DNA from 3 places in the Peribacillus sp. R9-11 genome. Region 2 is predicted to be linked to each of the others. Evidence: predicted binding sites of a transcription regulator. Region 2 holds the regulator's gene; each other region holds the start of a gene.

Region 1 (10,271 bases), 1.3 Mb from region 2:
CGCCGTACACTTGAATGGCTTCAAGGGAAAACAGTCGAAGGCAGTGCACCAATGGGACCTTGGCTAGTTACATCAGATGAGTTATCTGATCCTTCTGGATTAAATGTCCGCTTAACTGTAAATGGTGAAGAACGCCAAAAAACGAATACATCTAACTTCGTATTCGATGTGAAATATTTAGTTGAATTTTTATCGAACTTAATGACTCTTGAACCAGGTGACATCGTCCTAACTGGAACGCCGGGTGGAGTAGGAGTAGCCCGCGATCCACAAGTGTTCTTAAAAGATGGTGACGTTGTCAAAATCGAAATCGACAAAATCGGTTATCTCGAAAACCGTGTGAAACGTGCTTGGGAGGGAAAATAAGAATGGCTTATCAGTCAATCGGTACATCGATCCAATCTTTTCAACAATCAATCGATCACATTCTTGAGACAACAGCTAACCTTTCAGAGAAAACAATCCGTTTCAACCCGACAGAGGAAGAGTGGTCAATCATGCAAATCCTTTCTCATATAGCGGAAGCCATTCCTTACTGGCTAGGTGAAGTGGAAACGGTAGTAGCCACTCCGGGCTCAAAATGGGGACGTGGATTGCAAGATCCAGCTCGACTAGCAGCGGTTACTGATACGGAAAAACTATCAGTTGATGAAGTTTTAAAACAAGTGGATGAACTGAAATATAAAGTTGAGAGCGGCCTCGGGAAATTAGATGAAGAAACACTATCTAAAGAATCACCGCACCGGAACTTTGCCAAATTCGGTAACAAACCTGTTTCTTATATCGTAGATCATTTCATCGATGACCATGTTTCAGGGCACTATGACCAAATTAAGCGAAATCTTTCTAAAATTAAGTGATAAAAAATGAAAAAAGAAAGTAGGGAGTAATGTGGCTGAAAAATCAGATTACATGAACAGTGCAATTGTAAAAGATTTTACAAGGGATATTCAGCAGTACAATCTTGGACCCCTATGGGAAGCTATTCCCGCTCTAATGGATCATGAACCTAAACCACATGCCCATGCTTATTTGTGGAAAGAAGAGCTTCTGACAAAAAAGTTGATGGAAGCAGCTGAAATCTTCACACCTGATCGCGGCGGTGAGCGCAGAGCCATTTATTTTCAAAACCCTGGCCTAACTTATCGCCAGCCTTGGGGCTGGGCTTCAACAACCCAAACGCTTTATGCAGCGGTTCAACTATTGTTGCCAGGTGAAGTAGCTCCTTCTCATCGTCACTCTCAAAGCGCTCTTCGATTTATTACGAATGGTGAAGGTGCCTACACAATTGTTCAAGGAGAAAGAATCTTCATGGAAGAAGGAGATTTCTTAATCACACCTAAAAATCTTTGGCATGGACATGGTCATGTTGGAGATAAACCGATGATTTGGATGGACGCTCTTGATATCCCTACTATCTATTCTATTGGCGGTACTTTCTTTGAACCGTATCCAGACCGTATTGAAACGCCGAAACGTCCGGATAATTTTTCGGAACTTCGTTATCAAGGTGGAATGGTTCGTCCGGTATCCGATCGTTATTCACAAGTAGCTCCGCTTGCAAACTACAAGTGGAAAGGCACGAAAGCAGCGATTGAAGGGTTAATGAACTTTGAACCAGATCCATATGAAGGCTTTGCCGTTGAATATATCAACCCATCTAATGGACAAACGGCTAATCCAACGATGGGAGCTTGGATGCAGAAACTTCCAAAAGGTTTCCATTCTAAAGCACATCGCCATACTCATTCAACAATCTATCAAGTACACGAGGGTTCCGGCTATACGGTTATTAATGGAGTACGGTTTGAATGGTCTAAGGGTGACTACTTTGTAGTTCCAAACTGGGCTTGGCATGAGCACGTTGCAGAAGTAGATTCTTACTTATTCTCGGTAAACGATCTTCCAATAATGGAGCGATTTGATTTAGAACAACAACAGTCACTTGATACAAACAATGGTTTCCAAAAAGTTGAAAGTGAATTTAAGGCTGTTTTAGTATAAGAAAAATCAGGTTGGTACTTCCAGCCTGATTGTCATAAATATTACGATAATGCTGGTCGAATGAAAACGCTTACTGTGTTAGTGGTCTACAACTTTGGACTTATGACAACTTATTTTAGGGGGAATTGAATAATGAACACAGAAAAAAAACCATTCATTGTCATCGGTGGAGGAATAGGCGGGTTGGCAACGGCTCTAGGAATTGCGGAAACAAAACAGTATGTAAAAGTCTTGGAGCAAGCTCCTGAATTTGGTGAAATTGGAGCTGGAATTCAGCTTGCTGCGAATGCAACCAATGTTTTACAACGTTTAGGCGTTATGGATAAAATCAACGAAATTGCAGTTTTTCCAAAAAGATTAGTTTTGATGGATGCTTTTTCGGGCAAAGAGCTTTCCGCTTTAGATTTAGGTGACGTATATAAAGAAAGATATGGAGCACCTTATGTTGTGTTACATCGCTCTGATTTGCATCGAGTGTTAGCTGAAGCATGTGAAAGTAGCCCATATATCGAACTTGTAACGAACCAAACCATTATTGAAACGGTAGAAAATGAAGGTCAAGTTACTGTTACTTCTGCAAATGGAGATCAACATTTAGGAAAGGCTGTTATTGGTGCGGATGGTTTATGGTCTAATGCCCGTAAATTATTCGTGGAAGATCAACCGGTATGCTCTCAATATGTTGCCTACAGAGGTGCGCTTCCAATGGAAGAGGTAACGAGTCACGGAGATTTAGATGATGTATATATGTGGATTGGACCGAATCTTCATCTTGTTCAATATCCGGTTAGAAGAGGAGAGCTTTACAATCAGGTAGTTGTTTTCAAAAGTTCTCAATACACCGAAGAAAATGAAAAAACAGATCAATGGGGTACCCCGGAAGAAATGGACCGTGTCTTTGCAGGAACTTGTGAGCTTGTTCAAAATGCGATTTCATTCATTCAGCGTCAACGTCGCTGGCCGATGTACGACCGTTTGCCAATTAATAACTGGACAAAAGGCAGGATCACACTTACGGGAGATGCTGCACATCCAATGCTTCAATACTTGGCACAAGGAGCTTGCCAAGCTTTAGAAGATGCGGCTTATTTGACTGATATGCTTCATAAGAATGGGAATAATGTGGAGCAGGCATTTTTGGAATATCAAGAAGAACGCATTCCACGTACAGCGAACGTTCAAACAAGTGCAAGAATGTGGGGAGAAATTATCCACAATACTACCGATGCGGGGATACTGCTTCGTGATACGATTCTATTAAATCGCACGGATAAGGATTTTAAATTTGTTGATGATTTCCACGGTTACAACAAAGCGTTTGTAAAAGCATAATAACCTGCATTTGCTTCATTCATCCAAAAGTTGTGGTTAGCATATTTTTTAAATCAATATTAGATTTTTGCCTTTCTTCCTTATGAAGAGAGGCTTTTACTGTTTATCCCTTAATAACCTTTGTATTTTTTATAACATTTCTTTACAAGGGAAAAATAAAAAGTATAATGAAACCATAAAGGTCAAAAATGGTCAAATGTTGTAAGAGTTCGTTCATGGAATTGATGAATGGGAGGTTTTAAGATGGATATTAATAAAATGACAGAGAGAACCCAACAGGCGTTTATTGGCGGGCAGGAACTAGCCAAGGATAGGGGAAATCCGGAACTGACGGAGCTTCATTTATTAAAAACCTTAATGGAACAGGACGAGAGTTTATTAATTAGAATTTTATCTGATTCCGATAAAACGGTCAGTCGTTTTGAAATAGAGCTAAATAAGGAACTTAATAAATTGCCGGAAGTGAGCGGCAGTGTTGCTCAGGTATATATGTCAGCTTCCCTACAACAGTTATTGACGGTTGCAGAAAAAGAAATGCAAGTGTGGGAGGACGAATATTTATCCGTCGAACACATCCTGTTGGCGTTGTTAAAGGAAAAAAAACCGAATATAAACAGGCTGTTTTCAACTTGTGGAATAGATTACGATAAAGCAAAACAAGTTATACACGATATAAGGGGGAATCAACGAGTGACTAGTCAAAATCCAGAAAGCACATATGAAGTCCTAAAAAAATATGGCAGAGATCTCGTTGCTGAAGTTAAATCGGGGAAGGTTGATCCTGTCATCGGGCGTGATACGGAAATTCGCAATGTCATCCGGATTCTATCACGAAAGACGAAAAATAATCCAGTATTGATTGGGGAACCTGGGGTAGGTAAAACAGCGATTGTCGAAGGATTGGCGCAAAGGATTGTCAGGAAGGATGTCCCGGAAGGACTAAAAGACAAAACAGTTTTTTCACTTGATATGAGTGCTCTTGTTGCCGGGGCCAAATTCCGTGGTGAATTTGAGGAACGTTTAAAAGCTGTACTGAATGAAATTAAAAAGAGTGATGGTAAAATTCTTTTATTCATTGACGAATTGCATACAATTGTAGGAGCAGGCAGAACGGATGGCGCACTTGATGCAGGGAATATGTTAAAGCCGATGCTTGCGCGTGGTGAGCTGCACTGTATCGGTGCAACAACCCTGGATGAATATCGCCAGTATATTGAAAAGGATCCCGCTCTAGAACGCCGTTTCCAGCAAGTTCTCGTTCCCGAGCCAGATGTGGAAGATACTATTTCAATATTGCGCGGATTAAAGGAACGGTTTGAAATTCACCATGGCGTCAGGATACATGATCGGGCGATTGTTGCTGCCTCTGTCCTTTCCAACCGTTATATAACGGAGCGATTTTTACCAGATAAAGCGATTGACCTAGTGGATGAAGCTTGTGCGATGATCAGAATGGAAATTGATTCAATGCCTTCAGAGCTAGATGAAATTACAAGAAAGGTTATGCAGCTCGAAATTGAAGAAGCCGCCTTGAAGAATGAAGAGGATCCTCAAAGTAAAGCAAGGCTAGGTGTACTCCAAAAAGAACTTTCAGAACTTAAGGATCAAGCGAATAGCATGAAAGCAAAGTGGCAAATGGAGAAATCTGCGCTTCAAAAAGTACAGGACCAACGTGAAGAGCTCGAGAAGCTTCGTCATGAACTGGAACAGGCAGAGAATGACTATGACCTCAACAGGGCTGCTGAACTACGGCACGGAAGGATTCCACAGCTTCAAAAAGAATTGGACGCTATGGAAGATGAATTGGAAAAGGAAAAGCAGGAATCACGATTGCTTCGCCAAGAAGTGACGGAAGAGGAAATCGCATCGATTGTTGCGAGGTGGACGGGTATTCCGGTAAGCAAGCTGGTGGAAAGTGAAAGAGAGAAGCTGCTTCGTCTTTCGGAAATTCTTCACGAACGCGTAATAGGCCAAGGAGAAGCGGTGGAACTTGTATCTGATGCTGTTTTACGGGCTAGGGCAGGAATTAAGGATCCAAACAGACCGATTGGTTCGTTTATTTTCTTGGGACCGACCGGAGTGGGTAAAACTGAACTGGTCAAAGCGTTGGCAGAAACGTTATTCGATAGTGATGAACATATGATTCGAATCGATATGTCGGAATACATGGAGAAACATTCCGTTTCCCGACTAGTCGGTGCGCCTCCTGGATATGTTGGTTTTGAGGAGGGCGGACAACTAACCGAAGCTATTAGAAGAAACCCATACTCCGTCGTGCTACTGGACGAAATTGAAAAGGCACATCCGGAGGTCTTCAATATTTTGCTGCAAATGTTGGATGACGGACGTATAACAGACTCCCAAGGTAGAACTATTAACTGTAAAAATACGGTTATTATCATGACATCCAATATTGGCTCCCATTTCTTGTTGCAGTCCAACCGTAGCGATGGAGCCATTGAAGAAGAAATAAAGGATCAAGTGTTCAAAGAATTAAGAGGACATTTCCGCCCTGAATTTTTGAATCGAGTAGATGACATTGTGTTATTCAAACCGCTTACTCAACATGAAATCGTTGGAATTGTAGAGAAAATGGTTCAGCAATTACAAGTGCGGTTAACTGAACAAAATATAAATCTCCACGTCACCGAAGCGGCTAAGGAATTCATTGCCGAACAAGGGTATGATCCGGTATATGGGGCAAGACCGCTTAAGCGATTTATTCAAAAGCATTTGGAAACAAAAATCGCTCGCCGAATTATAGCGGGGACAGTTGAAAACGAAGAAGGAATCACGATTGATTATGTTCATAACGAATTAGTACTAATCTAAAGTTTATGAAATGTAGTTTAATCAAAAGCAAAGAACGGTATAACAAAAAGGACATCCCCAAAGGATGTCCTCTTTTGCTTCTTAATGTTGATGAGAGTCTTTTGTTGGCCCAGCAGGCATAACAGCAGGGATAATACATATTAGAATAGCCGCAGCGATTCCTAAAATTGTTCCCTGTGCAGCATCGTATGAAACTCCGATCATGGAAGAAACAACATATACAGTCATATGCACTAATAAGAATGTCCAAAAAATTGTCCAAGCATAACGCATCGAATTTCACCTCATTCCACTACATTCATTTTTATCTTACCATAATTAATATACAGTTAAAACGGCTTTTTCATAATAACCATTAAATAATTAAATACAGTATAACAAAGGTAATCTTTTCTGACAGATGGGTTGGGATTGAAAAGAAAAACGATAATATTTCGAGATCTTCACGAAATTATTCCACCTTGATTAATTTATGAAAAGAAAATAGGCGTCTCCCCTGACCTTTTCAATATTTCAACATAAATTAAGTAGTAGTAGTATTTGTAGGAATATTCCTTAAAGGAGTTTAAAAGATGGAACTGGAACAGCGAACTTTTCAAATTGATGACCAATGGAGTATCGTCTATTATCCGGAGCAGCCCAGTGGTTTTTCCGTAATGGTAATCGGAGACCGTAGTCATTTTGTCGAAAAAGACAGCAGCTTTTGGCTCCAGCATCCTGGCAGGTTACGAATATTGGAGTATTTAAAAGAATGCGGATACACACTATTTTCATCCAATTTCCACGGAGCCAGCTGGGGTAGTCCAAAAGCTCTTGATCTTTCCCTTAAACTATATATTCTCTTCATGAAAAAGGAAATAGTCAATCAAAGGTTTCATGTGTTGGCAGAGGGGACAGGCGCACTTCTCGCATTAAGGCTAATGAATGAACTAGGAAGTAAAATACGTTCTGTCGTTCTTATTGATCCGGTTTTTTCATTGAAAGCACAACTGGAAAAAGAAAAGGAAAATAAGTTTTTTTATAAAAAGTGGTTGACTGAGGTTTCGGCTGCTTATGAGATGAACCCAGCCGAATGTGAACAGCATATTCTGGATTCTGAAGATCCGTTAATTGCGGAGAATATCCCTGTAAAAGTAATTCAGGTTTTTGGAAGCTTGCGTAAAGAACAAGCCTCCTTTTATCGGCAAATCCAACTGGCTAGAAAGGCTGACTTGCAGCTAACTTATTTATTACCTGAAAAACGCTATAAAATACCTTATCAAATTCAGAAGTTTTTTAATGAGAATGAAGAGTCTTTATAAGAGTGGATATATTTTCACAATAGTTTGCATACGATACAGCATCTAAAAAAACTTGACGTGCCGGATGAAGCGAGCTTGATGGCATACGAGGAGGCTGTATTTATGCAAACATTCATTGTCATTGGCTCTTATCAATTTGTAGGTTTCTATGTGACCCAATATTTATTGAATCAGGGCGAAGAGGTAATCGGAATTGATTGGACAGATTCCCAAGCAAGTCAGTGTATTATAGAAGAAAAGGAACTTGAAATTGGTCGAAGTGCTAATTATATATATTTTCCGATAAATAAACTTAGATTATTAGATATTTCCCAGCAGGACACTGTTTTTATATCTTGTTACGATATTAGAAAAGGTAAAATAGGTAGAATCAATTGTCTTATAGACGATATCGTTTTCTTTCTTGAGAAATGCAAAAAAAATGGCTTAGATAAAACGCCAAATATTGTGATTCTCATGCCTGTTGAAGACGATGTGGAGGATTTTCAGTCAATAATAACCTCAATTGAAGGAATTGCTTCTGTTAAAATCATATTTTTACCGACGATTTATGGCCCCTGGCAACCAGAAAGCATGTGCTTTGAAGCCGGAATCAACCAACTTGAACAATCAGCTATCAAAGCTACGCTTGCTCGTGAATATACCGAGGATGCGCTCTTTATTACTGATTTTGTGAACGCTTTAGAAAGAGTTGCTACCTTATCAGATAGAAACATCCAGCTGTGCAGCAGTATAGATGATCACTGGAATAAATGTGCCAAGTTTATTTTTGGAGAAAGTATTGATTACTTATTTATTCAACCAGCAACTAAGATAATAAAAGGGACCGTCTTTGAGGTGCAAAGTAAAACGGGTCCAGAAGAAGGTGTTTCCTTACAAAGGAAACATAATAAACGATTAAACTTACTTAAAAAGTGGAGAATGCGTGATTAAAGAGAGCCTTTGGTTAAACTCTAGAAGCACTGTTAAAAAGGGTGCGAGTAATTCAAGAAACTAAAAACATGAATATCAAATCCTATTTTAGGTAAATGTATATGACAAGGAAGGTACAGTATCAATAGACATTAATTCTAGGAAAAATCCAAAACCTGTTAATTTGGCCTGTATCTTATATGCCTCATACTTTAATGAATGGAATAAAACTATCAGGAAATTCATTTTTTAATGTCTGTGCCTTTACGAAAGGGCTACGGGGAATTATGATAATAATGAGATATTCTTTAAGTGAAAAAATGATTATCTGGTAAATTATCAAGTAGATAAGGAGGCAACTAAAAATGAGTTCAGATAAAACACTTGAATTTATGGGAATCGCTATGAAATACTTCCCGGAGGCTAAAGCAAAGCTGGAGGCAAATGGAATTCCTTTTTCAATGGATATGGCAGAGCCGTTCATGGACCTGTTTAAAAAAGTTATGCAAGAAGCTTATGAGCTTGGAAAACAAGATGCTCAGCGTTAATTAAGCTTAGGCTGTCCAGTCATGCGGACAGCCATCATTTTTTTCAGTTAATCTTTGTTTAAGAACTTGGTAATCAATGGGTTCATTTTCTGAATGGTTGGTTTGTATTGGTCATATAATCCCATTAATGTTTCTACGCTCACCATCAATTGCATGTAGTCAACTTTTGATTCCTCCTTTTGGAGTTCAGGCTCCGCTTTTCTACCAAACATCAAATCCGAAAAATGATCATCTTGTGTACTTCGATTGTTGCGAGTGAAAATGTCCATAATAAATTCCTCCTTTTTTCTATAATGTATGTCTATAAAACACCTTGGCGTAGGCCCTTGTCCGATTCAAGAAACAGATTCTTTTATACTTTCAAACTGTTAGCTCTTGCAAGGAAGAGTTTTTTTATATAAAATTAGTACCAGGTAATAATAGATGATGATAATTATTTATTAAAATAAATAAGGGGATGGCAAAATGAACGCTGGAATATTAGGGCTTGGACGCTACTTACCCGAAAAAATCGTTACAAATGCGGATTTAGAGAAAATCATGGACACTTCTGACGAGTGGATTCGGACTAGAACAGGTATCGAGCAAAGAAGAATAGCCGATGATAATACAAATACTTCTGATATGGCTTATGGAGCGGCAAACGCTGCATTGATAAATGCAGACATCTCAGCGGACGAGATAGATTTAATTCTTGTAGCTACCGTGACACCTGATCAGTCGTTTCCTTCTATTGCTTGTATGATTCAGGAGAAATTAGGAGCAAATAAGGCGGCTGCTATGGATGTTAGTGCTGCATGTGCTGGCTTTATGTATGCGATGATTTCAGCACAGCAATTTATTCAGTCAGGTGCTTATAAGCATGTGTTAATTGTTGGTGTTGAAAAGCTTTCAAAAATAACCAATTGGGAAGACCGCAATACTGCTGTCCTATTTGGGGATGGAGCGGGTGCTGCTGTCCTTGGGCCTGTTGCAGAAGGAAAAGGGATTCTTTCCTTCGAATTAGGTGCAGATGGAACTGGTGGTAAGCATTTATTACAGGAAGGAGATTATATTTCCATGAACGGACGTGAAGTGTTTAAGTTTGCTGTCCGTCAGATGGGAGAATCTAGCCTGAATGTACTTGATAAAGCGGGATTGACAAAAGAAGATGTGGATTTACTTGTCCCTCATCAAGCCAATATTCGAATTATGGAAGCTTCGAGGGAACGTTTGGGACTGCCAGTTGAAAAAATGACAAAAACCGTTCATAAATATGGAAATACCTCTTCAGCATCGATTCCGATTGCTCTTGTAGAAGAAATGGAAGCGGGCAGGATTAAGGAAAATGACCTAATCGTCA
Region 2 (10,271 bases):
TGATCTTTCTCTAACGAGTGGAACACGATGGTTTCATCAATACGATTCAGGAATTCTGGACGGAAGGCACGTTTAAGTTCTTCCATCACTTTCCCTTTCATATTTTTGTAGTCCTGGCCAGTGTCCTGGATGTTAAAACCGACATACTTATCAATTTTTAATGCAGAAGCCCCAACATTTGAAGTCATAATCAGAATCGTATTCCTAAAATCGACAGTACGGCCTTTAGAGTCTGTCAGCCTTCCGTCTTCTAGTACTTGAAGAAGAATATTAAAAACATCTGGATGTGCCTTTTCAATTTCATCAAGCAGAACGACGGAATATGGTTTTCTCCGCACTTTTTCTGTTAACTGTCCGCCTTCTTCGTATCCTACATATCCTGGAGGAGATCCAACAAGACGTGAAGTTGAATGTTTCTCCATATATTCAGACATGTCGATCCTTATCATGGCATCTTCATCACCAAAGATGGATTCAGCTAGAGCACGGGCAAGCTCGGTTTTACCAACTCCTGTAGGCCCCAAGAAGATGAATGAACCGATTGGACGCTTAGGATCTTTCAATCCTGCTCTTGCACGTCGTACCGCTTTAGAGACCGCTATGACGGCTTCTTCCTGCCCAATTACACGATCATGGAGGATTGATTCCATATTAAGCAGTTTATCAGACTCAGTTTGCGCCAGTTTAGTAACCGGAACTCCCGTCCAGCTGGAAACGACATGGGCAATATCGTCCACTGTCACTTCACTGTTCTCTTGCCCTTGTTTTTCTTTCCATGTTTTCTTCGTTTCTTCCAATTGTTCTCTTAAACGTTGTTCTGTATCGCGAAGTGAAGCAGCTTTTTCAAACTCTTGACTTTGAACGGAAGCGTCCTTTTCCTTACGAACATCATCTAGTTTCACTTCAAGTTCTTTTAAGTTTGGTGGTGTTGTATATGAGCGTAACCGTACTTTTGAACCTGCTTCATCAATCAAGTCAATCGCTTTATCCGGTAAGAAGCGATCGGAAATATAACGATCAGATAATTTAACTGCAGCGTCAATCGCTTCATCCGTAATTGAAACGCGGTGATGGGCTTCATACCGGTCACGTAAACCCTTCAATATTTGAATGGACTCTTCCATCGTTGGCTCGTCGACTTGAATTGGTTGAAAGCGTCGTTCTAGCGCAGCGTCTTTTTCGATATATTTACGGTACTCATCCAAAGTCGTTGCACCGATACATTGTAATTCACCACGGGCCAATGAAGGTTTAAGGATATTAGAAGCATCAATGGCACCTTCAGCCCCGCCAGCACCAATCAATGTGTGCAACTCATCGATGAATAAGATTATATTGCCTGCCTGACGAATTTCGTCCATTACTTTCTTTAAACGGTCCTCAAACTCACCACGATATTTCGTACCAGCTACAACAGTACCCATATCAAGTGTCATAACGCGTTTATCGCGCAGGATTTCAGGTACCTCATTATTAATGATCTGTTGGGCAAGGCCTTCAGCGATGGCTGTTTTACCAACCCCAGGTTCACCGATTAATACTGGGTTATTTTTTGTACGACGACTTAATACCTCAATGACTCTCTGTATTTCCTTGCTTCTTCCGATAACAGGATCCAGGCTGCCTTCACGAGCAATCGCCGTTAAATCTCGGGCAAGACTATCCAGGGTTGGTGTGCTTGCATTTGACGCTGCTGACCCCTGATGTCCACCTGATTCATTACTGCCTAACAGTTGTAATACCTGTTGGCGTGCTTTATTTAAGCTTACTCCAAGGTTGTTCAGTACTCGGGCTGCAACACCTTCACCTTCTCGGATTAGACCAAGAAGTACATGCTCTGTCCCAACATATGAATGGCCTAATTTTCTTGCTTCATCCATTGAAAGTTCAATGACTTTTTTAGCTCTTGGGGTATAGTGTATTGTTTGGGCAGTATCCTGTCCACGGCCAATCAGGTTTTCTACTTCTTTCTGGATTTTTTCCGCTCCTAAACCAAGAGCATATAACGCTTTAGCTGCAATACCATCGCCTTCTCGAACCAGACCTAACAAAATATGTTCTGTACCAATATTATTATGTCCTAAGCGGATTGCTTCTTCTTGGGCTAATGCTAATACTTTCTGGGCTCTTTCAGTAAAACGACCAAACATCATAGGGAATTCCTCCTTAAGAATTTTCGTTTTGAGTAAAGCTACTCTAAGTAACGGCAGAGGCTTCATTGCACTACATTTATTACATGAATATAGGTACTGACTCAGAGGTAATTAACCTCTATGAGGAGGAAGTTTCCGTGAAGTTTAAGCGTTCTCGAATGAGTGCTGCTCTACGGATATCCCTTTCATGGGATCTTAATGGGCCACCTGCGTATTTTTGTAAAAATCCTGACTGAGTTAATATCATCAACTCATTTAAGATACTTTTAGAAATATTTTTTATATACCCAAGATCTATACCTAACCTAACATCGGAGATACAGGTAGTTGCTTCCTTAGTCTCAATGACTCGAGCATTAGACAAAATCCCATAAGAACGGTAAACTCTATCTTCTAATTGTATGTGAGAGGTCTTCACTAATGCATCCCTTGCTGACCTTTCCTGGGCAATGATTTGTTGAACTACACTCGTTAGATCTTCAACTATGTCTCTTTCAGACTTTCCGAGCGTAATTTGATTAGAGATTTGAAAGATATTCCCTAACGCTTGACTGCCCTCTCCATAAATCCCTCGAACTACCAACCCTAATTGATTGATAGCCGGTATAATTTGATTCATCTGCTGTGTAAGGACTAGGCCCGGCAGATGCATCATGACCGAAGCCCTTAATCCTGTTCCCACATTAGTTGGACAACTAGTTAAGTATCCTCTTTCTTCATCATATGCATAGTCTATGGATTCTTCAATCCAATCGTCAAGAACATTTGCGAGCTTTAACGTTTCTTTTAGCTGCAGCCCAGACATTAAACACTGAATACGGAGATGATCCTCTTCATTGATCATGATACTTATTTCTTCATTTTCTGAGAGAAGACAAGCACCTTTTGCTGATTCATCAACTAAATGAGGACTGATTAAATGCTTTTCAACGAGAACACGCTTTTCTAGTGGTTGGATTTGGTCAATCTCTAGAAGTTCAAGTTTGCCAATCTCTGGGGTAACTTCCTCTTCAATTCTTTTTTTTACTAATTCAATGATTTCTTTAGCTTCTTCGTTAGAAAAGGAGGTAGGAAAGGTGAAATCTTTGAAATTCCTGGCCAACCGAATTCTAGAACTTAATACAATATCAATTTCAGGCCCTTCGGCACTCATCCAGGAACTCAAGGCGTTTTCTACAAACTTTTCTAAACTCATAATTCGTCGCCTCCCTCTTGTGCTTCATACCTTTTTTCAAGGGAACGAACCTTATCTCTTACTTCTGCTGCTTTCTCAAATTCCTCTTGATTGATGTGAACCTTTAAAACCTCTTTCAAATCTGAAATTTGTTTTCGAAGATAAATGGTGCCACCAATCCTTTTTGGAATTTTACCTATATGTGCAATGTTGCCGCTATGAACCCTCTTTAAAATCGGATTTAATTGATCATTGAAAGTTTTATAACATTCAGCACATCCAAATTTACCAAGGTGAACAAACTCTTTATAGGATCGGTGACAATGAGGGCAGCGCTTCTCTTCTGTCTTAGGAAATGCATTTGCCTTCGTCTGTTGAATATTCGACTCCATATTCAACAATCCTGCTAATAAATTATTTATTGAAAAACCATGTCCTCCTGCAACCATAGCCATTTCACCTTTTTCCTGAGCACATTTCTCACAAATCATAACCTCGGTTTTTTTTCCATTAATGATCTTGGTGAAGTGCAGGGTAGCAGGCCTTTGATGACATTCTTGGCAAATCATGTTCATCACCTCTGCCAGTTTTATTTATATTTTAAAGTTGTAAGCATCGCAGTTAAAATCCTTGCCCTAAGCTCATCTCGGTCGGGTAAATCTATATAAATCACCGATCTATCAATGACGCTCATCATAATCTTGGCTTCTCTTTCATTTATAACTTCTTCACTCATAAGCCGAGAAATAACACCTTCAGCCATCGATTGAGTTACCCTAGAACCAATAAGGGATAATAATTGGTTAATAAGATGCACGTAATCCTGCGATTTCACTTTCATGATCCGTATATAACCGCCGCCTCCACGCTTACTCTCTACAACATAACCTCTTTCGATTGTAAACCTGGTATTAATTACGTAATTGATTTGAGAAGGAACACACTGAAATTTATCTGCTATTTCACTTCTTTTAATTTCTAAGATATCTTTCTGACTTATTTCTAGTACTTGTTTCAAATAAGTTTCGATAATATCAGATATGTTTCTCACTCAGCCTCCTCCAATCTGACTTTGACTATATTTGACTATTATTATACAAGGAAAAATGCATTTTGCAACTTAAATGCACTCATTTAAATGTATTATCCATTTTCTCCAAATTATATGTACTTACATACCCTAATGCACACTAAAATTTAAATATCTTACTTAAATACCCTAAACAGTTAAACACAAAACCTATTTTATAATAGAATATTCTATTACGTGTATTAATTCTCCTGCCGAATCCAAACACCTGGTCAAATACAAAGAAGACCAACATCTTTGCTGATCTTTAAATCGCTATCTATTTGTAAAAGAAAAAAGACCAGCCAAGGATGGCTGATCTTTTTGAATGGCTTGGCGGCGTCCTACTCTCACAGGGGGAAACCCCCAACTACCATCGGCGCTGAAGAGCTTAACTGCCGTGTTCGGAATGGGAACGGGTGTGACCTCTTCGCTATCGCCACCAAACAATAAAGGAACGTTGTTCCTTCAAAACTAGATAATAAGAAGGTATTTCATTTTTTAAAGCGTGGTTAAGTCCTCGATCTATTAGTATCAGTCAGCTCCACATGTCGCCACGCTTCCACCTCTGACCTATCAACCTGATCATCTTTCAGGGATCTTACTAGCTTGCGCTATGGGAAATCTCATCTCGAGGGGGGCTTCATGCTTAGATGCTTTCAGCACTTATCCCGTCCGCACGTAGCTACCCAGCTATGCCTTTGGCAAGACAACTGGTACACCAGCGGTGCGTCCATCCCGGTCCTCTCGTACTAAGGACAGCTCCTCTCAAATTTCCTGCGCCCGCGACGGATAGGGACCGAACTGTCTCACGACGTTCTGAACCCAGCTCGCGTACCGCTTTAATGGGCGAACAGCCCAACCCTTGGGACCGACTACAGCCCCAGGATGCGATGAGCCGACATCGAGGTGCCAAACCTCCCCGTCGATGTGGACTCTTGGGGGAGATAAGCCTGTTATCCCCGGGGTAGCTTTTATCCGTTGAGCGATGGCCCTTCCATGCGGAACCACCGGATCACTAAGCCCGACTTTCGTCCCTGCTCGACTTGTAGGTCTCGCAGTCAAGCTCCCTTGTGCCTTTACACTCTACGAATGATTTCCAACCATTCTGAGGGAACCTTTGGGCGCCTCCGTTACTCTTTAGGAGGCGACCGCCCCAGTCAAACTGCCCACCTGACACTGTCTCCCACCCCGATAAGGGGCGCGGGTTAGAATTTCAATACAGCCAGGGTAGTATCCCACCAACGCCTCCACCGAAGCTAGCGCTCCGGCTTCTCAGGCTCCTACCTATCCTGTACAAGCTGTACCAAAATTCAATATCAGGCTGCAGTAAAGCTCCACGGGGTCTTTCCGTCCTGTCGCGGGTAACCTGCATCTTCACAGGTACTATAATTTCACCGAGTCTCTCGTTGAGACAGTGCCCAGATCGTTACACCTTTCGTGCGGGTCGGAACTTACCCGACAAGGAATTTCGCTACCTTAGGACCGTTATAGTTACGGCCGCCGTTTACTGGGGCTTCGGTTCAAAGCTTCGCTTGCGCTAACCTCTCCCCTTAACCTTCCAGCACCGGGCAGGTGTCAGCCCCTATACTTCGCCTTGCGGCTTCGCAGAGACCTGTGTTTTTGCTAAACAGTCGCCTGGGCCTATTCACTGCGGCTTTTCCGGGCTATTCACCCTAAAAAGCACCCCTTCTCCCGAAGTTACGGGGTCATTTTGCCGAGTTCCTTAACGAGAGTTCTCTCGCACACCTTAGGATTCTCTCCTCGCCTACCTGTGTCGGTTTGCGGTACGGGCACCTTACATCTCACTAGAGGCTTTTCTTGGCAGCGTGGAATCAGGAACTTCGGTACTATATTTCCCTCGCCATCACAGCTCCGCCTTAATGGAAACGGGATTTGCCTCGTTTCCGGCCTAACTGCTTGGACGCGCATATCCAACAGCGCGCTTACCCTATCCTTCTGCGTCCCCCCATCGTTCAAACGATGTATAGGTGGTACAGGAATATCAACCTGTTGTCCATCGCCTACGCCTTTCGGCCTCGGCTTAGGTCCCGACTAACCCTGAGCGGACGAGCCTTCCTCAGGAAACCTTAGGCATTCGGTGGAAGGGATTCTCACCCTTCTTTCGCTACTCATACCGGCATTCTCACTTCTAAGCGCTCCACCAGTCCTTCCGGTCTGACTTCAACGCCCTTAGAACGCTCTCCTACCATCGACACCATACGGTGTCAATCCACAGCTTCGGTGATACGTTTAGCCCCGGTACATTTTCGGCGCGGAGTCACTCGACCAGTGAGCTATTACGCACTCTTTAAATGATGGCTGCTTCTGAGCCAACATCCTGGTTGTCTAAGCAACTCCACATCCTTTTCCACTTAACGTATACTTTGGGACCTTAGCTGGTGGTCTGGGCTGTTTCCCTTTCGACTACGGATCTTATCACTCGCAGTCTGACTCCCAAGAATAAGTATTTGGCATTCGGAGTTTGACTGAATTCGGTAACCCGTTGGGGGCCCCTAGTCCAATCAGTGCTCTACCTCCAATACTCTCATCTTGAGGCTAGCCCTAAAGCTATTTCGGAGAGAACCAGCTATCTCCAGGTTCGATTGGAATTTCTCCGCTACCCACACCTCATCCCCGCACTTTTCAACGTGCGTGGGTTCGGGCCTCCATTCAGTGTTACCTGAACTTCACCCTGGACATGGGTAGATCACCTGGTTTCGGGTCTACGACCTCATACTCATTCGCCCTATTCAGACTCGCTTTCGCTGCGGCTCCGTCTTATCAACTTAACCTCGCATGAAATCGTAACTCGCCGGTTCATTCTACAAAAGGCACGCCATTACCCATTAACGGGCTTTGACTACTTGTAGGCACACGGTTTCAGGATCTATTTCACTCCCCTTCCGGGGTGCTTTTCACCTTTCCCTCACGGTACTGGTTCACTATCGGTCACTAGGTAGTATTTAGCCTTGGGAGATGGTCCTCCCTGCTTCCGACGGGATTTCTCGTGTCCCGCCGTACTCAGGATCCACTCAGGAGGGAACGAAGTTTCAACTACAGGGTTTTTACCTTCTTTGACGGACCTTTCCAGATCACTTCATTTACCCCGTTCCTTTGTAACTCCATGTTGAGTGTCCTACAACCCCAAGAGGCAAGCCTCTTGGTTTGGGCTAATTCCGTTTCGCTCGCCGCTACTCAGGAAATCGCATTTGCTTTCTCTTCCTCCGGGTACTTAGATGTTTCAGTTCCCCGGGTCTGCCTTCAGTACCCTATGTATTCAGGTAAAGATACTGTTCCATTACGAACAGTGGGTTTCCCCATTCGGAAATCTCCGGATCAAAGCTTACTTACAGCTCCCCGAAGCATATCGGTGTTAGTCCCGTCCTTCATCGGCTCCTAGTGCCAAGGCATCCACCGTGCGCCCTTTCTAACTTAACCGTTAAAAAAGATCTTACTGATGCTTTGAAAAAATTAATTGCCTTCTATCTATTATCTAGTTTTCAAGGAACAAAGAAGAAAGAATTCCATCACTACGTGATGAGATCTTTCGAATCTGAATGAATTACTCATTCAAAACTGAACAAAACAAAAGCGCTCTCGTATTTATCCTTAGAAAGGAGGTGATCCAGCCGCACCTTCCGATACGGCTACCTTGTTACGACTTCACCCCAATCATCTGTCCCACCTTAGGCGGCTGGCTCCATAAAGGTTACCTCACCGACTTCGGGTGTTACAAACTCTCGTGGTGTGACGGGCGGTGTGTACAAGGCCCGGGAACGTATTCACCGCGGCATGCTGATCCGCGATTACTAGCGATTCCGGCTTCATGTAGGCGAGTTGCAGCCTACAATCCGAACTGAGAATGGCTTTATGGGATTCGCTTACCTTCGCAGGTTTGCAGCCCTTTGTACCATCCATTGTAGCACGTGTGTAGCCCAGGTCATAAGGGGCATGATGATTTGACGTCATCCCCACCTTCCTCCGGTTTGTCACCGGCAGTCACCTTAGAGTGCCCAACTGAATGCTGGCAACTAAGATCAAGGGTTGCGCTCGTTGCGGGACTTAACCCAACATCTCACGACACGAGCTGACGACAACCATGCACCACCTGTCACTCTGTCCCCCGAAGGGGAACGCCCTATCTCTAGGGTTGTCAGAGGATGTCAAGACCTGGTAAGGTTCTTCGCGTTGCTTCGAATTAAACCACATGCTCCACCGCTTGTGCGGGCCCCCGTCAATTCCTTTGAGTTTCAGCCTTGCGGCCGTACTCCCCAGGCGGAGTGCTTAATGCGTTAGCTGCAGCACTAAAGGGCGGAAACCCTCTAACACTTAGCACTCATCGTTTACGGCGTGGACTACCAGGGTATCTAATCCTGTTTGCTCCCCACGCTTTCGCGCCTCAGTGTCAGTTACAGACCAGAAAGTCGCCTTCGCCACTGGTGTTCCTCCAAATCTCTACGCATTTCACCGCTACACTTGGAATTCCACTTTCCTCTTCTGCACTCAAGTTCCCCAGTTTCCAATGACCCTCCACGGTTGAGCCGTGGGCTTTCACATCAGACTTAAGGAACCACCTGCGCGCGCTTTACGCCCAATAATTCCGGACAACGCTTGCCACCTACGTATTACCGCGGCTGCTGGCACGTAGTTAGCCGTGGCTTTCTGGTTAGGTACCGTCAAGGTACCAGCAGTTACTCTGGTACTTGTTCTTCCCTAACAACAGAACTTTACGACCCGAAGGCCTTCTTCGTTCACGCGGCGTTGCTCCGTCAGACTTTCGTCCATTGCGGAAGATTCCCTACTGCTGCCTCCCGTAGGAGTCTGGGCCGTGTCTCAGTCCCAGTGTGGCCGATCACCCTCTCAGGTCGGCTACGCATCGTCGCCTTGGTGAGCCATTACCTCACCAACTAGCTAATGCGCCGCGGGCCCATCTATAAGTGACAGCTAGAGGCCGTCTTTCCATCTTCTCTCATGCGAGAAAAGAACGTATCCGGTATTAGCTCCGGTTTCCCGAAGTTATCCCAGTCTTATAGGCAGGTTGCCCACGTGTTACTCACCCGTCCGCCGCTAATCTCAGGGAGCAAGCTCCCATCGATTCGCTCGACTTGCATGTATTAGGCACGCCGCCAGCGTTCGTCCTGAGCCAGGATCAAACTCTCCGAAGAAATGTTTGACTTGCTCATTTTGCTTTTTTGATAGTGTGTGCTCACTTAAAATTTAACGTTGGCGCTTTGTTTTGTTCAGTTTTCAAAGAGCAATATTTGATTCCTTTAAAGAATCAACTTTTACATCATATCAAAGCTTGTTTAGCTTGTCAAGTTTTTTTTGGTGGAGCCTAGCGGGATCGAACCGCTGACCTCCTGCGTGCAAGGCAGGCGCTCTCCCAGCTGAGCTAAGGCCCCAAAAATCAATGGTCGGGAAGACAGGATTCGAACCTGCGACCCCTTGGTCCCAAACCAAGTGCTCTACCAAGCTGAGCTACTTCCCGAAAAAACATGGTGCGCCCGGCGGGAGTCGAACCTACAACCTTCTGATTCGTAGTCAGATGCTCTATCCAATTGAGCTACGGGCGCATATTAAGATGGTGCCGAGGACCGGAATCGAACCGGTACGGTAGTCACCTACCGCAGGATTTTAAGTCCTGTGCGTCTGCCAGTTCCGCCACCCCGGCATAAATAAATAGTGGAGCGGAAGACGGGATTCGAACCCGCGACCCCAACCTTGGCAAGGTTGTATTCTACCACTGAACTACTTCCGCAAACATGCGGGTGAAGGGACTTGAACCCCCACGCCTTGCGGCGCCAGATCCTAAGTCTGGTGCGTCTGCCAATTCCGCCACACCCGCATAATAAAATGGTGAGCCATGAAGGAT
Region 3 (10,271 bases), 500 kb from region 2:
CATTAAGAGAGCCATGAATTGAATCATATTGCAGAAGGTGCGCTAACATATTAGCATCTGTTAAGTCGTTAATAGCTACAATATCTACCTCAGGATTACTCAATGCTGCCCGAAATACATTACGTCCAATACGTCCAAAACCATTAATTCCAACTTTTACTGTCATGAAAAATTCCTCCTTTTAAGTTCGCAAATATATTAAGGGGTATAATTCCCCTGAATTAACTCTTGTGCTGCCGCTTCATCCGTGATTAAAACCGTCGATGAAGGTGCGCCTTTCATATATGAACGGATTGCTTTTGCTTTAGTTTTCCCACCTGCTACAGTAATCACTCGCTTTTCAGGGCTAAGATCATCTAATTGAATGCCGACAGTCAAAACTTTATGAACAACTTTTCCGTTTTCATCGTAATAATAACCGAATGCTTCTCCTACAGCATTTCCATCAATCAGCTTCTTTAGCATTTCTGGTGTAGAATTTCTTCTTTTAGCCATTGCCAAAGCATCACCAATTCCATGGATAATCATATCGGCTGACTTGATTTGGGAAATAACTTCTTTAATTGCAGGTTCTTTCATAAAGGAAGCATATACCTCACCGCTTAATTGATCAGGTACATATAACACTCGGTACGAGGCATGCGTCTTATGTGCCATTTTCTCTACAATGGTATTAGCTTGATTCTGTACAGCTTCACCAATTCCGCCGCGAGCAGGGACAAATATCAATTTCCTTGACGCTGCATCAGGTGACAAAGAATTAGCTACTTCGGCCATTGTTGATCCACCTGTAACAGCAATGGTATTCTTTGATTCCCACTCTTGTTTCATACGGTTTGCACATGCTTTGCCCAATTCTTTTTTTACCCATGGAATTTCATCACAATTACCAGAGACTATGATGACTTCATCAACTTGTAATATGTCCTGCAACTTCCGTTCCATTATGTCTATACCCATTACTTCACGCATTATTCCTTCTAACTTATCCAGGATCTCCATCCCTTCATCAGTGAGAGTCATTCCAGAACTGAATATATTTATCAGGTTCTGACTTTTCAGAAAATCAACCTCACCTCTTAGCGTCCGCTCCGTCAAATTAAGGCTAACTGCCAGACTTCGCCTTCCAACTGGCTGCATCATTTTGATATAACGCAGGATATCATATCTTTTTTGCATAACCATAAGGAAATCAGGTAATAATTTTCTTTGTACCTCGAGTAATGTACGCATGTTTAAAACTCCTAAAAGTTAAAGTTGGACACTTTATGTCCCGCATAGTCATTTAATGTCCCACTTAAAACAAAAAAATATTCCTGCTACATATTTTATTCTAGCAGGAACGGAATGTTTCTTCAAATGATTTGAAAAATTATTTTTCCACAAGCCTATTTAAAGCTGATTTATCAACATTTCCGAATTGAATTATATTACATTTCCATTCTATAACAGGAATCATAAGCCCGAACTTTTCAAGTAAAGCATCATCAGAATAGATATCAATTTCCGTATATACTATACCTGATTCAAATTTAATCTCTTCAAGAATCTGTTTGGCCTTTTCACATAATGGACATTTTTCCCTGCTGTATAAAACAAACACATTTGATTCCAAATTACTCATCCTTTTCAATCATATCTTTTTCGTTTAGATGAAGAAGGAATCCCTAATTGTTCCCGGTATTTGGCGACAGTTCGACGTGCCAGAATAATTCCATTCTCCTCTTTTAATCGTTCAGCCAAGTCCTGGTCAGAAAGCGGCTTTTGTTTATTTTCACTATTGATCGCTGCCTGGAGGCTTTTTTTTGCTTGCATGCCCGACATATCTTCATCAAGGCCGACAGATTGTAAAGAAGTAGTGAAAAATATCCGCATCTCTATCGTACCAAATGGTGTCTGCACGTATTTCCCTTTAACAGCCCGGCTTACTGTGGACTCATGTATGCCAAGCTCGTCGGCGATTTCTTTCATGGTCATCGGCTTTAAATAATTTAAACCGTGATGAAAGCAAGCTGGCTGTTTTTCGACTATACACTGAATAACCTTCAATATAGTCTCTTTTCTCTGTTGAATCCCTCTTGAGATCCATTGGTATTCTTGCCACTTATCCTGGATAAAACGTTGCACTCCCTGGTCCTTATGACTCTTCATTCTGTTTAAATACCCTTTATCCACATTAAGATTAGGTGTGTTACCATCATAATTCCCGACAAGCAGGATTCCGTCACGAACTTCCACGACTACATCCGGCACAATATAGGATGGTTTTTCCTGAAAAAAGAGTGAAGCAGGACGCGGATTCAATGTCTGGACATAATCAAAAACTTCTTGAATCTCCTTCATTGTAGCGCCAATTTTTTTACTTAAGTCTTTCCACCGCTTTTCAGCAAAATCGAGGAAATGGTTTTCTATGATCGATTCTGCTAGCAGATTCACACCTTCTGCTTTTACCTGAAGTAAAAGACATTCTTGAAGATTCCTCGCTGCAAGCCCATGCGGCTCGAGTTGCTGTAAAAGTCGTAGGCTCTCATCTAAAACGACTGAAGATATCCCCGGAACACATATATCTTCCAGCTGGATTCGCAAGTAACCGTTTTCATCAAGGTTATGAATTAAGAGCAACATCGCCTTCTGCTGCTCACCAGAAAGTTGCTGGTGATTCACTTGCGACATGACATGCTGTTCAAGTGAAAGGGTATCTTCACTGATTTGTTCAATCCAATAATTAGCATCATACGTATTTTTAAGAGTTCGTTTACCCTTTTTCCGGTCAAGGGTTGGCTGAAACAAAGCAGATGTTGGCTGATCTAGGGACAGTAATGGATTTTCCACCATTTTATTTTCTAAAAAAGCGGAAAGCTCTTGTGCGGAGTACTGCAACAATGTAATAGCTTGCATCAGCTCCTGGGTCATTGCCATTTTTAATGTTTGCTGTTGAAAAAGTCCTGCTTTCATATTCATACTCATCGATTCATCCCTCCCCTATTTCATTTTACATTATCAGGAGAAAATTCTACACAAAAACCCATGAAAACGCTTACGTTTTTTTCTGAATAGTGTATTTGTTTTAAATACTATATGTCAGGAATGCGATTTTCACAACTACTTTTATTGAGAAATCAACATTTTCTAAGGGTAATGACTATTTTTTTCCAAAATAGGGTGATATTACAGGATTCTATGAAAATTTACGGAAATCGATTAAATTCATCAAAAATCGCTTGGAGCCGTCGGATGCCTTCACTTAAAAATAACAAATAAAAAATCCCCTACTTAATTAAGCAGGAGATTGGTAATGCCCTCGGCAGGAATCGAACCTGCATTTCAAGCTTCGGAGGCTTGCGTTCTATCCGTTGCACTACGAGGGCGAAATAGAAGATCATTTACTATATTTTTTCGACAGACTTCATTATATGATAGAATGCCTTCCTTTGCAAGGGTTATCAGGTTTAAAACTTCGGCTTTTGGGTATTATGGGTAATGTGGAAATTCATCCCTGTGCGGCATAATTATAAATAAATTTAATTAGGAAGGAGACTTAGCTAGAAAATTGTCGAACAAATTATCAATTATAGGGTTTGTTTTGTTTGACCTAAATTGACCAAAAAGTGTATCATACATACATAAAGAATTTAAATGATTCTCTTAATCGAAGGAGGAAATGAACATGAATTTAATTCCTACAGTTATCGAACAAACAAGTCGTGGGGAGCGTGCCTACGATATTTATTCCCGTTTATTAAAAGACCGGATCATTATGCTTGGAAGCGCAATTGATGACAATGTTTCCAATTCTATTGTTGCTCAATTACTATTTTTAGAAGCAGAAAATCCTGAAAAAGATATTACTTTATATATCAACAGCCCAGGTGGAAGCATCACATCTGGTATGGCTATCTACGATACAATGCAATATATTAAACCAAATGTATCAACTGTATGTATTGGTATGGCTGCTTCTATGGGTGCATTCCTATTGGCTGCTGGTGAAAAAGGCAAACGTTATGCCCTGCCAAACAGTGAAGTCATGATTCACCAACCACTTGGAGGAGCTCAAGGTCAAGCAACGGAAATTGAAATTGCAGCACGCCGTATCCTTCACTTGAAAGACAAATTAAACCAAATCCTAGCAGAACGTACTGGACAACCTATAGAAGTCCTTCAAAGAGATACAGAACGCGATAACTTCATGACCTCTGAAAGAGCTCTTGAATATGGCTTGATTGACAAAGTCATCACTCGTAGCAATCTTGAAGATAAAAAAGACAAATAATAAAACTAAAGGACTCGAAAGTAGCATAAAGCGACTTTTGAGTCCTTTTTCTTTTATGTGAAAACTTTAAGAGGATGCTTGTCGGCACCCTCTTATTTTATCCTTCTTGCTGTACGAATTCTTCTAATGCCTCTATTGCTTCTTTTTCATCACGGCCTTCAACAATAAGCTTGACGGACACGCCAGAGCTAATGGCAAGACTCATTAACCCCATAATACTTTTTGCATTCACTTTTTTTCCTTCTTTTTCAAGGAAAACATCTGAATGAAAACGGTTAGCTTCTTGAACAAAAAGAGCAGCCGGTCGTGCTTGTAAACCTGTTTTCAGTCGTACTTCTACTTGTTTTTCCACCATCTTGATCTCCCCTGTTAGCTTTATTTTTTCGCAGCAATAGCTTCTCCTCCACGGAGTCTATCAGCTATTTCATCAATTTTTCGCAACCGATGATTAATCCCCGACTTACTGATGTTTCCTCCTGATACCATTTCTCCAAGTTCCTTTAATGTTATATCCTGAAATGCTATCCTTAGCTCCGCAATTTCCCGAAGCTTATCTGGTAAAATATTTAATCCTACCGTATCCTCAATGTAATGGATATTTTCAACCTGACGCAATGAGGCCCCAATCGTTTTGTTCAAATTAGCTGTTTCACAATTCACAAGGCGATTTACGGAATTACGCATATCACGGACAATTCTTACATCCTCAAACCTTAATAAAGCTGAATGAGCTCCCACAATACTTAAAAACTCTGCAATTTTTTCGGCTTCTTTTAAATAAATGATATACCCTTTTTTACGTTCTAGCGTCTTAGCCTTTAAACCAAACTTATTCATTAGCTCACAAAGCGCATCATTGTGCTCTTTATAAAGTGAGAAAATCTCAAGATGATAGGAAGACGTTTCCGGATTATTGACCGAACCTCCCGCAAGAAATGCACCTCTTAGATATGAACGCTTACAACATTTTTTCCCAACAATAGTATCGGATATAGCATGGAGAATTTCAAAGCCCTCGCCTAAAATTTCTAAATCGGTTAAAATCCGCTGCCCTCCAGATGACATCCTGACAATATAAACATTATTCTTTTTAAGCTTCATCTTTTTACGAACCAGCAGCTCGACCTGGACCTCATAACTTTTTTTCAACAGCGTGTAAATCCGTCTGGCAATCGCTGCATTTTCGGTTTGAATATCCACAACAAGCTTCCGATTAGAAAATGAAAGGGATCCATTCATCCGGATAAGTGCACACAATTCTGCTTTTCCGCAACAATCCTTTCCTTCCAATGTAGTAAGCTCTTTTTTTGTTTCTGAAGCAAAAGACATCCATTTCACCCCCAATCGAACGCAGGTAATCTCTTTTTATTAGTCAAAAAGCAGTCTCCACTTATATCTACGGAACTATATGACTTTTCGTTTCATTTACCAGCATATTATAAAGCAAATCTGCCACTTTTTTTGTGTCATGGCGTATTACATTACCTTCATAGCTAAAAATGCGTTCTTGTATGATTTCAAGACCCATTCTTTTTAAACTTTCCACATCGTACACAACCGGTTTGGCATATTCAGCTTTATAACGTTCCTGAATTTCAGACGGTATTTCCTCATTATTAACAAGTATCCTGTCAATATATGCATTTCCCATATGATCATATATAGCTTTTATATGATCGCTTGCGCTATAATCCAGCGTCTCGCCTGCTTGTGTCATTAAATTGCAAATGTACACTTTCTTCGCCTTAGAGCGGCCTACTTCTTCACCAAGACCTGGAACAAGTAGATTAGGCAGAATGCTAGTGTATAAGCTTCCTGGACCGATGACGATAAGATCTGCCTGCTTGATTTCTTGGAGAGTTTCACTTAGCGGCTTTATATGTTGGGGCGACAGAAATACTTTTTTTATTTTCTTTCCTGAAAAGGGGATTTTGGATTCTCCAGTAACAATCGATCCATCATCCATTTCCGCTTGGAGAACCACACTTTGGTTGGCAGCTGGCAGTACTTTACCCCGGACATTCAAGAATTTACTCATTTCCTGGATTGCATGGACGAAATCTCCCGTTAATGAGGTCATAGCAGCGAGAATCAGATTCCCCAACGAATGCCCGGACAACTCATTTTTACTCTGAAAGCGATGCTGAAACATTTGCTCAACAAGAGGCTCTACATCTGACAATGCAGCAAGAACGTTACGAATATCACCAGGTGCGGGGATATCCATGTCCTCACGAAGGCGCCCTGAACTTCCACCATCATCAGCTACCGTAACGATTGCTGTTATATCCACTGGATGCTTCTTTAATCCTCTTAATAAAACCGGAAGGCCGGTTCCCCCTCCAATGATCACAACTTTAGGCCGGTTCTTTTTATTTAACATCTTTTACTTTCCCCTTACTTTTTTCGATATCTCGATGAGACACCTGAACCCTGTAATCCTTTTGGAAGTAGTTCGAAATATACTCAGTCAATGCTACAGAACGGTGCTGACCTCCTGTACACCCAATCGCAATAACAAGTTGCGCTTTCCCTTCACGCTTATAATATGGAAGCATAAAGGTAAGCAGATCTGTTACCTTTTCTAAAAACTTTTGTGTCTCACTCCATTTTAAAACGTAGCTAGATACTTCTTGCTCCAACCCCGTCTTTGGCCTCATGTGGTCAATATAGTACGGATTGGGTAGAAAACGTACATCAAACACAAGGTCTGCATCTATAGGTAGACCATGCTTGAACCCAAAGGACATGACATTGACTGTAAATCCTACACTTTTATCCGTTGAAAATTCTGAAGCAATTTTTTCCCTAAGTTCACGTGGCTTCAGCTGTGAAGTATTAAAAATCAACTGAGCCCTTCCTTTTAGTTCATCCAAGAGTTCCCGTTCCATTTTAATACCTTCTAATGGCCGGCCTAATGGAGCTAATGGATGGGTCCTTCTCGTTTCCTTATATCGACGGACCAAGGAATCATCATCAGCTTCAAGAAAAAGAATTCTTGGTGAGACCGATGATGTTTCTGTTAATTTGTCCAAAGCAAGAAATAAGGAATCAAAAAATTCTCTCCCCCGTAAATCCATAACAAGTGCTACTTTATTCATCTTATTCCCAGAGTCCTTCATTAACTCCAAAAACTTTGGCAATAAAGTGGGCGGCAAATTATCGACGCAAAAAAAGCCGAGGTCTTCAAAACTTTGAACCGCCACTGTCTTTCCTGCTCCTGACATTCCAGTTATGATGACCAATTGCGTTTCATTCATCTGCCCTGTACTCATTTTTCTCCGCCCCCATGTATAGCAATCTTTTTTATAAGTAAATATTAACCTGGATCTAGTCGATAAGAAAGCAACTTAAATTCAGGTGTATAGGTAAACGTTCCGTAAATAATTCCACTTCCATGAACCATATAGTCCAGAATGTGAAAATCCCCTTCAGCCATTTTCAGCTTTTTAACATCTTCTATAGGGTGCCAGAAAAGCTCCCCTTCTTCACATACATCTACATTGACACCATCAGAGTCCGTAGCAAAGAAAGTAAACATCATCCATTCTGACAACACCTTATCCCCATCCTTCATAATGAAGGTGAAAATGCCTTTGATGGTAGGGTTTTTTAAATAAACACCTGTTTCTTCGCGAAATTCTCTTATACAGGCATCACGTATAGATTCTCCGGGCTCCATCTTGCCACCAGGAGCTACCCACCATCCGCGTCTTGGTTTTTTTAATAATAAGATTTGATTATCCTTAATCAATACACAGTTTGTGACACGTTGCACGTTCTTCACCTCAAATTGGCCTCTGCTCGACTATAGAAACCTTCACTCTTGTGTTCCAGAGATTCAGTTTATATCTTTAAACCGCCGCTAGACATCCATTTGGCGATTTACAAATGCTTATAGTTCAAACAAGCTGTATTTTAAATCTTACCCTTATGAATGATATATGTTTAGTATATCTTATCATTATACTATTTTTGAAATAAGCTAACAATAAAGTAACCTTCCTGCATTGGGGGAATATTCATCTCGTGGAATTACCGAGTAAATTTCTTCTCTAGCTTACCTCCTATTCTTCTCCACTTTCATTCCCTAAATGCAGATGGCTATCTTACTTTCTATTACAACATATTGATTCTTCCTAGAAAATGGTAGGGAAGATATAGTCTTAAAGCAGGAAACGAAAAAAAGGACACAGATTCTTAATCTGTGTCCTCAACGTTTTATAATAAAAGGGGGTCAACTTCTACTCTTACTATATCCAATCATTATTTCACTGGTGTTACAACATAATTAAAACAGAATTACGATGTGTAAATTTTTGTATATAAATTATAATACTTAAGCCTTCGGTTGCAACTTTTCTTGAAGTTCTTCCACATAATGCTGAACAGATTGAGCAGCAATACTTCCATCACCTGTTGCTGTAACAATTTGGCGCAAAGTTTTTTCACGAACATCTCCAGCAGCAAAAATACCTGGGACCCGTGTTTCCATCCGATCATTCGTTTCGATGTAGCCTGTAGAATTCAAGATGCCTAATTTTTCAAATGGCTTAGTTAGTGGCAACATTCCGATATAGATGAATACACCGTCTGCGTCCATTACTTTCTCTTCTCCATTTACTGTGGAAACAAGAGTGACACCACCAACTTTACCGCCTTCTTCATTAATTTGCTTCAAAGTATGATTCCAGATGAAGTTAATTTTTTCATTGGCAAACGCACGATCCTGAAGGATTTTCTGTGCACGAAGCTCTTCACGTCTGTGAACGATCGTTACTTTCGAAGCAAAACGAGTTAGGTACACACCCTCTTCAACTGCAGAGTCTCCTCCGCCGATAACGAACAGTTCTTTTTCTTTGAAGAATGCTCCATCACAAACAGCACAATACGATACACCACGTCCGCCTAATTCTTTTTCGCCAGGAACGCCGATTTTCTTGTATTCGGCACCTGAAGAAATAATGATCGAACGAGCTTTAAATTCTTTAGAACCGGCAACAATTGTTTTATACTCTTCCCCGTCGATGATTTCCTTAACATCACCATAGGCATACTCCGCACCAAATTTCTTGGCATGGTCAAACATTTTTGTTGAAAGTTCAGGTCCGAGGATTGTGTCGAATCCTGGATAGTTTTCAACTTCCTCTGTGTTCGCCATTTGGCCGCCTGGTACTCCGCGTTCTAACATCAATGTTGAAAGGTTCGCACGTGATGTATAGACAGCAGCCGTCATCCCAGCAGGACCAGCTCCGATAATAACAACGTCATAAATTTTTTCAGACATGTTCTCACTCCTCCATATTCCATAACAAATGGAACCTTCACTAAGGTTAGTGTTCCCTACCTATTATCCTATATAACAAATAATTTTTCGTCCAAATATCTGCTCACTCTAGGAGCGTTTGAACCAATTTTACATACTTCGATAAGGTCGACACCGATATGAAATGTTTGTCTGCTATTGCCTGCTTGCTCATCTTTTCATTTTTAAGCTGATTCCACACGTATTCGACTGCAGATGCCCAGCCTGCTGGATTATTAAGCTTTTGCTCTGAATTAACCGCTTCGATGAAGACAGAAAACCACATTAAATAGAGCCCAGCTTCATCTAATTGAATCGGTTGAAAATGCTGATATAATAATTCAGCCGTTCGATCGGCAAAATCAATGGGTGTCAGTTGACGATTTTTTGCAGGAGCTTGCACCAGGTCTGCATAATCCCTTTCCAAGTCAGTGAAGTTCTGATTCAGGTTGAGGACCTGGTTTTTCAATAGCTTTTGCTTATGAACCGAATGTTTCAAAAGGAAAATAGCAAACAGTCTTTCTTCAATAAATTCGCTTTCAAGCCGTTTTATAATGGAAGGAAAATGATGTTCAAAACCATCAGAAGTTGCATTCATATCTCCCCAAGGCTCCATGCCTTCTTTTTCCGGATTCATTTCTACAACCTTTTTCCAAGCTTTTCTAGCTGCCTGTTCATGTCCTAAGTGGAAGG

The links. The regulator CtsR, encoded in region 2, represses protease genes until heat stress. The targets are predictions, from matches to a motif close to ATGGTCAATAAAGGTCAAACA.
Region 1: a site for CtsR is predicted at 3,515-3,535, ahead of clpB (ATP-dependent chaperone ClpB). Genes of this name have one in related genera too.
Region 3: a site for CtsR is predicted at 3,585-3,605, ahead of clpP (ATP-dependent Clp endopeptidase proteolytic subunit ClpP). Genes of this name have one in related genera too.

Annotation. Positions count from the first base shown of each region.
Region 1 is NZ_CP133763.1:1,413,620-1,423,890, forward strand. It holds gene RE409_RS06800 (fumarylacetoacetate hydrolase family protein) at 1-366, shown strand, start outside; gene RE409_RS06805 (DinB family protein) at 369-860, shown strand; gene RE409_RS06810 (cupin domain-containing protein) at 892-2,004, shown strand; gene RE409_RS06815 (FAD-dependent monooxygenase) at 2,137-3,336, shown strand; gene clpB (ATP-dependent chaperone ClpB) at 3,580-6,168, shown strand; gene RE409_RS06825 (YjzD family protein) at 6,250-6,441, opposite strand; gene RE409_RS06830 (alpha/beta hydrolase) at 6,741-7,469, shown strand; gene RE409_RS06835 (Rossmann-fold NAD(P)-binding domain-containing protein) at 7,572-8,402, shown strand; gene RE409_RS06840 (ComZ family protein) at 8,747-8,929, shown strand; gene RE409_RS06845 (hypothetical protein) at 8,977-9,198, opposite strand; gene RE409_RS06850 (beta-ketoacyl-ACP synthase III) at 9,395-10,271, shown strand, end outside.
Region 2 is NZ_CP133763.1:98,031-108,301, reverse strand. It holds gene clpC (ATP-dependent protease ATP-binding subunit ClpC) at 1-2,153, opposite strand, end outside; gene RE409_RS00560 (protein-arginine kinase McsB) at 2,272-3,348, opposite strand; gene RE409_RS00555 (protein-arginine kinase activator protein McsA) at 3,345-3,896, opposite strand; gene RE409_RS00550 (CtsR family transcriptional regulator) at 3,917-4,378, opposite strand; rRNA gene rrf (5S ribosomal RNA) at 4,728-4,843, opposite strand; rRNA gene RE409_RS00540 (23S ribosomal RNA) at 4,905-7,837, opposite strand; rRNA gene RE409_RS00535 (16S ribosomal RNA) at 8,013-9,564, opposite strand; tRNA gene RE409_RS00530 (tRNA-Ala) at 9,726-9,801, opposite strand; tRNA gene RE409_RS00525 (tRNA-Pro) at 9,811-9,887, opposite strand; tRNA gene RE409_RS00520 (tRNA-Arg) at 9,896-9,972, opposite strand; tRNA gene RE409_RS00515 (tRNA-Leu) at 9,982-10,070, opposite strand; tRNA gene RE409_RS00510 (tRNA-Gly) at 10,083-10,157, opposite strand; tRNA gene RE409_RS00505 (tRNA-Leu) at 10,163-10,244, opposite strand; tRNA gene RE409_RS00500 (tRNA-Lys) at 10,254-10,271, opposite strand, start outside.
Region 3 is NZ_CP133763.1:5,304,637-5,314,907, forward strand. It holds gene gap (type I glyceraldehyde-3-phosphate dehydrogenase) at 1-166, opposite strand, end outside; gene RE409_RS25850 (sugar-binding transcriptional regulator) at 199-1,233, opposite strand; gene RE409_RS25855 (glutaredoxin family protein) at 1,373-1,615, opposite strand; gene rpoN (RNA polymerase factor sigma-54) at 1,630-2,967, opposite strand; tRNA gene RE409_RS25865 (tRNA-Arg) at 3,297-3,368, opposite strand; gene clpP (ATP-dependent Clp endopeptidase proteolytic subunit ClpP) at 3,668-4,273, shown strand; gene RE409_RS25875 (HPr family phosphocarrier protein) at 4,371-4,628, opposite strand; gene whiA (DNA-binding protein WhiA) at 4,649-5,602, opposite strand; gene yvcK (gluconeogenesis factor YvcK family protein) at 5,670-6,656, opposite strand; gene rapZ (RNase adapter RapZ) at 6,646-7,548, opposite strand; gene RE409_RS25895 (8-oxo-dGTP diphosphatase) at 7,593-8,051, opposite strand; gene trxB (thioredoxin-disulfide reductase) at 8,613-9,560, opposite strand; gene RE409_RS25905 (tetratricopeptide repeat protein) at 9,664-10,271, opposite strand, start outside.